2 regions of the Micrococcus sp. KRD026 genome follow, and region 2 is predicted to be linked to the other one. Evidence: predicted binding sites of a transcription regulator. Region 2 holds the regulator's gene; the other holds the start of a gene.
The links. Region 2 encodes HrcA, which represses chaperone genes, less so after heat shock. Its sites were predicted from a motif close to TTNGCACTCGNNNNNNNCGAGTGCNAA; they were not measured.
Positions count from the first base shown of each region.

Region 1: a site for HrcA is predicted at 1,907-1,933, ahead of groL (chaperonin GroEL). Genes of this name have one in related genera too.

Region 1 covers NZ_JABFBA010000005.1:249,098-253,114, reverse strand. Annotated here, with positions in the region: gene J1M40_RS02560 (uracil-DNA glycosylase) at 1-352, opposite strand, end outside; gene J1M40_RS02555 (DUF3263 domain-containing protein) at 389-733, shown strand; gene J1M40_RS02550 (LytR C-terminal domain-containing protein) at 737-1,747, shown strand; gene groL (chaperonin GroEL) at 2,067-3,698, shown strand; gene J1M40_RS02540 (DUF4031 domain-containing protein) at 3,809-4,017, opposite strand, start outside.
Region 2 covers NZ_JABFBA010000019.1:72,545-76,561, forward strand. Annotated here, with positions in the region: gene hemW (radical SAM family heme chaperone HemW) at 1-337, shown strand, start outside; gene J1M40_RS12730 (DUF4870 domain-containing protein) at 353-772, opposite strand; gene J1M40_RS06745 (DUF3097 family protein) at 867-1,727, opposite strand; gene hrcA (heat-inducible transcriptional repressor HrcA) at 1,898-2,911, shown strand; gene dnaJ (molecular chaperone DnaJ) at 2,987-4,017, shown strand, end outside.

The sequences.
Region 1 (4,017 bases), on a different contig from region 2:
GGTCCGTCCACGCGGAGAGGTCGCCGTGGGCGGGCGGGGTGATGCCGAGGTCGTCGTGCAGCTCCCGGTGGATGTTGGCCAGGGAGCGGGGCAGCGGCCGCACGTGGCGGTCCACCGCGAAGCTCAGGCCGATCGGATGGCCCGGCGTCGGGTAGGGGTCCTGGCCCAGCACGAGGACGCGGACGTCCGCGAACGGCTGACGGAACGCCCGCAGGATGTGCTCCGGCGCCGGCAGCACCTGCTCTCCGGCCGCCCGGCGGGCCCGCAGCCGCTCGCCGACCTGCTCGAACGCGGCGGCCTGCGGGGCGAGGGCCGCCTCCCAGCCCGGATCCAGGGGCGCGATGAACTCCATGACCCGAGGGTAGACCGGGTGGGTACAGTGGCCGCCATGTCCCACCCCACGCCCGTCTCGCCCGATCCGGACCCGGACGAGGGTGCCGACGCGCGGCCACGGCGGGACGAGCTGACGGACCTGGAGCGTGCGGTCCTGGACCTGGAGGCCGCCACCTGGCGGTACGGCGGGGCCAAGGACCACGCCGTCCGAGAGCGTCTGGGGCTGTCTCCGACCGCCTATTATCAGGTGTTGAACGGATTGCTGGACCGTGAGGCCGCCCTGGCCTACCGACCCCTGCTGGTCACGCGGCTGCTGCGCAAGCGCGGCACCCGCAGCCGGGCCCGGAGGGGACCCGCGGATCCGCCGCCGTCCACGCCCGCTTCCCGCCAGGAGAACTGACCCATGGCCTACCAGCCCGACCGCTTCGACGAGGTCCCCGAGTACACGGACCAGCGCGGCGCGCACCGCGAGTCCTTCGCCGCTGCCGGCGCGACCGCCGCGGGCGGGGGTCGCCGCCTGAGCCCGCTGCTCTGGGTGGCCGGCCTCGTCCTGCTCGCCGGCCTGTTCGTGGGCGTCGTCCTGCCGTGGCTCACCGGCGACCGCTCCGAGCCCGTCGCCGCCGAGAGCTCCACGACGGCCCCGGCGGTCGAGCCGTCGACGTCGGCGTCGTCCGAGTCCTCCTCGGCGTCCTCCGCGTCGGCGTCGACTGCATCCGCGACCGAGTCCGCCACCCCGTCCGAGGACACGGCGGAGGCGTCCCGTTCCGCGGCTGCGGCCGCGGCTGAGTCCTCGCGGGTGGCGCAGGAGGCGGCCGCCGCAGAGGCCGCCGAGTCGTCCCGGGCCGCCGCTGCGGCACAGGCGGCGGAGGCCTCGCGTTCCGAGGCCGCCGCAGAGGCCGCTGAGTCGTCCCGTGCCGCCGCTGCGGCACAGGCGGCGGAGGCCTCGCGTTCCGAGGCCGCCGCGCAGTCCGCAGAGGCGTCCCGGTCGGCGGCGGCCGCCCAGGCGGCGGAGTCCTCGCGCGCCGCCGCGTCCCGTTCGGCCGCCGCGGCGGAGGCCTCGCGCTCGCAGGCCGCGGCCGCGTCGAGCTCTCGTGCGGCCGCGCAGTCCGCGGCCGCGTCGAGCTCTCGTGCGGCCTCGCAGTCCGCCGCCGTGCGCGGCACCCACGTCACCGTGTACAACGCGACCCGCACCCAGGGTCTCGCCGCCTCCTACGCGCAGCGGCTCACGAGCGCCGGCTACACCTCGGTGGACGCGAAGAACTGGAGCGGCTACGGCATCCAGTCCTCCACCGTCCTGTACAACGGCTCGGCCAACAAGGCCGCCGCCGAGGCGGTCGGCAAGGAGCTCGGCTTCCCGGTCCTGCAGACCCCGAACCTGCAGGTGAAGGGCGTCGCGGTGGTCGTCACCGGCTGATCCGCCCGTCGTACGGCCGTGCCGGCCGCGCACCCTTTCCGGCCCCCGGCGGGGCGCCTTCCGAGGCGTTCTGCCGGGGGCCGTCCGCCGTCCGCGGAAGGGCGGGCTCCCGTCCCGCGGACCTTTTGCACTCTCCCGGTGCGAGTGCTCATAATGGGGTTAGCACTCCGAAGGCGCGACTGCCAGCCGTACCCCGGTCGGTCCGGCGCCGTGGAGGAGGACCTGTCCACCGGTGAGGCCCCCAGGGGCCGTCCGTCGCGGGCATCGGCGCAGGTCAGCCACCAGCAGTAGGAAGCCGACGTCCAGAAAGGACCTGCACATGGCCAAGACCATCGCATTCGACGAAGAGGCCCGCCGCGGCCTGGAGAAGGGCCTGAACACCCTGGCCGACGCCGTGAAGGTGACCCTCGGCCCCCGCGGCCGCAACGTGGTGCTGGAGAAGAAGTGGGGCGCTCCCACCATCACCAACGACGGCGTCTCCATCGCCAAGGAGATCGAGCTCGAGGACCCGTACGAGAAGATCGGCGCGGAGCTCGTCAAGGAGGTCGCCAAGAAGACCGACGACGTCGCCGGCGACGGCACCACCACCGCCACCGTGCTGGCCCAGGCGCTGGTCCGCGAGGGCCTGCGCAACGTGGCCGCTGGCGCCGACCCGCTGTCCCTGAAGCGCGGCATCGAGAAGGCCGTGGAGGCCGTCACCTCCGAGCTGCTCTCCGCCTCCCGCGAGATCGAGACCAAGGACCAGATCGCGGCCACCGCCTCGATCTCCGCCGCGGACAAGCAGATCGGCTCCCTCATCGCCGAGGCCCTGGACAAGGTCGGCAAGGAGGGCGTCATCACCGTCGAGGAGTCCAACACCTTCGGCCTCGAGCTCGAGCTCACCGAGGGCATGCGCTTCGACAAGGGCTACATCTCCGGTTACTTCGTGACCGACGCGGACCGCCAGGAGGCCGTCCTCGAGGATCCCTACATCCTCATCGTCAACTCGAAGATCTCCTCCGTGAAGGACATGGTGGCGATCCTCGAGAAGGTCATGCAGTCGGGCAAGCCGCTGCTGATCATCGCCGAGGACGTCGAGGGCGAGGCCCTGGCCACCCTCGTGGTCAACAAGATCCGCGGCACCTTCAAGTCCGTGGCCGTGAAGGCCCCGGGCTTCGGTGACCGCCGCAAGGCCATGCTCGCCGACATCGCCATCCTCACCGGCGGCCAGGTCATCTCCTCCGAGGTGGGCCTGTCCCTGGAGAACGCGACCCTCGACCTGCTGGGCTCCGCCCGCAAGGTGGTCATCACCAAGGACGAGACCACCATCGTGGAGGGCGCCGGCGACGCCGAGCAGATCGCCGGCCGCGTGGCCCAGATCCGCTCCGAGATCGAGAACACCGACTCGGACTACGACCGCGAGAAGCTGCAGGAGCGCCTCGCCAAGCTGGCCGGCGGCGTGGCCGTCATCAAGGCCGGCGCGGCCACCGAGGTGGAGCTCAAGGAGCGCAAGCACCGCATCGAGGACGCCGTGCGCAACGCCAAGGCCGCGGTGGAGGAGGGCATCGTCGCCGGCGGCGGCGTGGCCCTGATCCAGGCCGGCGCCAAGGCGTTCGGCGGCCTGCAGCTCGAGGGCGACGAGGCCACCGGCGCGAACATCGTCAAGGTCGCCATCGAGGCCCCGCTGAAGCAGATCGCCCTCAACGCCGGCCTGGAGCCCGGCGTCGTGGCCGACAAGGTCAAGACCCTCGACGACGGCCACGGCCTGAACGCCGCGACCGGCGAGTACGAGGACCTGCTGGCCGCCGGCATCAACGACCCGGTGAAGGTGACCCGCTCGGCCCTGCAGAACGCCGCGTCCATCGCGGGCCTGTTCCTGACCACCGAGGCCGTCGTCGCGGACAAGCCCGAGAAGGCCGCCGCCGGCGCCGAGGGCATGGACCCGATGGGCGGCATGGGCGGCATGATGTGATCAGCCGCTGAGCCGGCCCGACCCGTTCGGGCGCCCAGCCTGCGAGGCCCGTCTCCCCGTCCGGGGAGGCGGGCCTCGCCGCGTCTCGGGCGAGCACCGGGGCGACCCGCTCAGGCCGACAGCGCGGCCCGTTCCGCCGCCAGGTTGCGGCGGGCGGCGGCCTCCCAGCGTGCTCGGCCGGGGGCGGTCCGATACAGCCGCTCGGCGTCCAGCAGGGCGTCCAGCACCGCGCCGCGACCGCGGGCCCAGTCCGCGTCGGACACGTGCGCGTAGTCCTGCCGGACCGCGGCCACGTAGCGGGCGTAGGCCTCGGGGGAGC
Region 2 (4,017 bases):
CCTCGCCGGCGTCCGGTTCTGGAACGCCAAGCACCCCGCCGCCTACGCGCAGCGGCTGGCCACGGGGGTCACCCCCGCCGTCGGCCGCGAGCGGCCCGACGCCGACGCGCGGCGCCTCGAGCGCATCATGCTCGCGGTGCGCACGGTGGGCGGGCTCCCGACCGCGGAGCTCGTCTCGGAGACGCCGGGGGAGGCCGCGCGGATCCGCGGGGCGATCGCCGAACTCATCGCCGCGGGCCTGCTGGACGGGCGCGCCGCCGTCGACGGGCGCATCATCCCGACGCTCGAGGGGCGGCTGCGCAACGACGCGATCGTCCGGGCGCTGGCCGGCTTCTGACCGGCCGACCCCGGGTCAGCGCAGGATGCGCAGGTTGAACGGGTACCGGAACGGACGGCCCTTGGACACGTGCGAGGCGCCCATCACGCCGTAGACCGCCATGGCGGCCCACGTGAGCGCGCCGAGGATCGCGAAGATCGGGCCGACCACCGGCAACAGGGACAGGAAGAAGAACAGGAGCGTGATGAGCGTGGGCGGCCCGGAGAAGTTCAGGGCCTCCCGCGACTCCTGCGAGGTGAACGGGCCGCGGTCGCGATAGAGCAGCCACACGACCAGCGGGCCGAGCACGCCGAACGCCAGACTGAGATGGGCCAGCGCCGCGCGGTCACGGTCCTGCTTCGCCGTGAGCGGGGCGCCGCGGCCGCCGGCCGAGACGAGCCAGGCGGGCGGGCCGTGGCCGGTGCGGCCGGCGTCGGGCTGCGCGCGGGTGTTCACGAGGGGCTCCTCCTGGATCGCGGGACCCGCGCGCCGGGGACCGGGCGCAGGGCATGGGCCAGCATAGCGCGGGCGGGCGGGGGCCGCGCCGAGATCAGTGCTCGGGTGCGGCGGTGAGGAAGTCGATGAGCTCCTCCACGCGGCCCAGCAGGGACGGCTCGAGGTCCGCGTACGTGGTGACGTGGGAGAGCAGCCGCTTCCACCCCAGCCCCGTGGCCTCCTTGCTCCCGTGCGGCCAGCCCAGTCCCCGCAGGATCCCCGTCTTCCAGTCCTGCCCCTTCGGCACGACGGGCCACGCGGGGATGCCGAAGACGGAGGGCTTGATGACCTGCCAGACGTCCACGTAGGGGTGACCGAGGATGAGCACGTTGCCCGCGGCCCCCGGCACGCGCATGGCCTCGGCCGCGAGGCGCTCCTCCTTGGACCCGGTGACGAGATGGTCCACGAGGATCCCGAGCCGGCGCCGCGGACCGGGGGCGAACGCACGGATCGCCCCGGCGAGGTCGTCCACGCCGTGCAGGGGCTCCACGACGATGCCCTCGAGGCGCAGGTCCTCGCCCCACACCTTCTCCACCAGCTCGGCGTCGTGCACGCCCTCCACCCAGATGCGAGAGGCGCGGGCAGTGCGGGCCCGCGCCCCCTCGACCCGTCGCGAGCCGGAGGCGGTGCGGGCCGGCGCCGCCGGGGCCGCGGCGGTCGGGGGGACCAGGGTCACGGGCTCGCCGTCGATCCAGAAGCCGCCGCCGAGGGGGAAGCCGCGGCGCACGCCGCGGCGGTCCTCCAGGACCACCACGTGCACGCCGCCGGAGCGCTCGATGCCGCTCACGGCCCCGGTGAACCCGGAGGCCACGTCCTCGACCACCGTGCCGGGGGTGGCGGGCACATCGGGGACGGTCCGGGCGGGGCGGCGCGTCAGGTCGTCGTGGCCCGCGGGGCCCCAGCTGCTCCAGTCCATGGGAGAGCACGGTAGCAACGGGGGCGGGCGATCACCGTGAGCGAAGCCGTGCGGGCCGGTCGGGTCGTCCCCCGGGTCGGACGGTAGCATTGGCACTTGACCCGCCGGAGTGCCAGCCAGGGGCACCTCCGGGGTCGCCCCGGATCCCGACGGACCAGAGGAGGACCGAGATGTCGGAGCAGCCCCGCCGCCTGCAGGTGCTCCAGGCGATCGTGGAGGACTACGTGGCGCTGCGCGAGCCCGTGGGCTCCAAGGCGCTCGTGGAACGGCACGCCCTGGGCGTGTCCTCCGCGACCGTGCGCAACGACATGGCTGCGCTCGAGGAGGAGGGCCTCATCGTGGCCCCGCACACCTCCGCCGGGCGCGTCCCCACGGACAAGGGCTACCGCGTGTTCGTCGACCGCCTCTCCGAGGTGAAGCCGCTGTCCCCCGCCGAGCGCCGGGCCGTGCGGACCCTGCTGGACCCGGAGACGGACACCGAGCACATGATGGAGTCCACGGTGCGCCTCCTGGCCCAGCTGACCCAGCAGGTCGCCGTCGCGCAGTTCCCCCACGAGGACGGCTCCACGATCCGCCACCTCGAACTGGTCTCCCTCGCGCCCACGCGCGTGCTCGTGGTCCTCATCCTGTCCACGGGGCGGGTGGACCAGCGGCACGCCGTGCTGGACCGTCCGGTCGACGAGGCGGAGCTGTCCGTGCTCCGCGGCCTCCTGCTGGACGCCCTGCTGGGGCTCGGTCCGGTGCAGGCGGCCACCGTGGTGGACGACGTCGTCACCCGGGTCCGCCCGGAGCACCGGCAGTCCGCCGCCCTCGTGGCCGCGGCCGTCCACGACCTGCTCGAGGCCGGCCGGCAGGACCGCATCGTCCTGGCCGGCACCGCCAACCTGGCCCGCTCCCCGGGGGACTTCGGCGCGTCCATCGGGCCGATCCTGGAGGCGCTTGAGGAGCAGGTGGTGCTGCTGCGCCTGCTCACGGAGATGGAGCAGGACGCCCACGGGGTGTCCGTGCGGATCGGCTCCGAGAACGCCGGATCGCTCGCGGACACCTCGGTGGTCGCGGCCGCCTACGGCCCCGGCGCCGTGGCGAAGGTCGGCGTCATCGGTCCGACCCGGATGGACTACCCGGGCACCATGGCCGCCGTCCGGGCGATCGCCCGCTATCTCTCCCGCATCCTGACCACCTGACGCGCCTCCACGCGTCCTGGCGGGCCCCGTCCCGCATCGCCCCACGTCCCGCTCTCCCCGAGAGGAATCCCCACCGTGACCGACCACTACGAGACGCTCGGCGTCAGCCGTGACGCCAGCACCGAGGAGATCCGCCGCGCCTACCGCAAGCTCGCGCGCACCCACCACCCGGACGTCAACCCCGACCCGGAGGCGGCCGAGCAGTTCAAGCGCATCTCCCACGCCTACGAGGTGCTCTCGGACGAGGGCCGGCGCCGGGCCTACGACACGACGGGCAACGAGAACGGCCAGGCCGGCTTCCCGGGCGGCTTCGGCGGGGCGGGCGGCTTCGGGGGCTTCGCCGACATCTTCGAGACCTTCATGAACGCCGCCGGCCAGGGCGGCCGCGGCGGCCCCGCCAGCCGCGCCCGCCGCGGCCAGGACGCCCTGGTGACCGCGCGGATCGACCTGCGCGACGCCGTCTTCGGCGGCGAGCAGACGATCGAGCTGGACACGGCCGTGCGCTGCGATCGGTGCGAGGGCTCGTGCTGCGAGCCCGGCACCCAGCCGGAGACCTGCCAGACCTGCCATGGCCACGGCATGATCCAGCGCCCCGTGCGGTCGCTGCTGGGCACCGTCATGGCCACCGAGGCCTGCCCCGCCTGCCAGGGGTTCGGCACCGTCATCCCGACGCCCTGCCACGAGTGCGACGGGCAGGGCCGCGTCCGCACCCGGACGCCGCTGACCCTGCGCATCCCCGCGGGCGTGGACGACGGCACCCGCATCCACCTCGCCGGCCGCGGCGAGGCCGGCCCGGGCGGCGGCCCGAACGGCGACCTCTACGTGGAGATCGCGGTCCGCCCGGACGAGACCTTCCGCCGCGAGGGCGACCACCTGGCCACCACCGTGACCGTCCCCATGGCCGCCGCGGCCCTGGGCACCACCGTCACGCTGGACACCCTGGACGGCAAGCAGTCCCTCAGCCTGGACCCGGGCGTGCAGTCCGGCCACGTCGAGGTCCTCCACGGCCTGGGCGTCGGTCGCCTGCGCGGGCAGGGCCGTGGCGACCTCAAGGTGGACGTGGTGGTCACCACGCCCACCGACCTGGACGACGAGCAGCGCCAGCT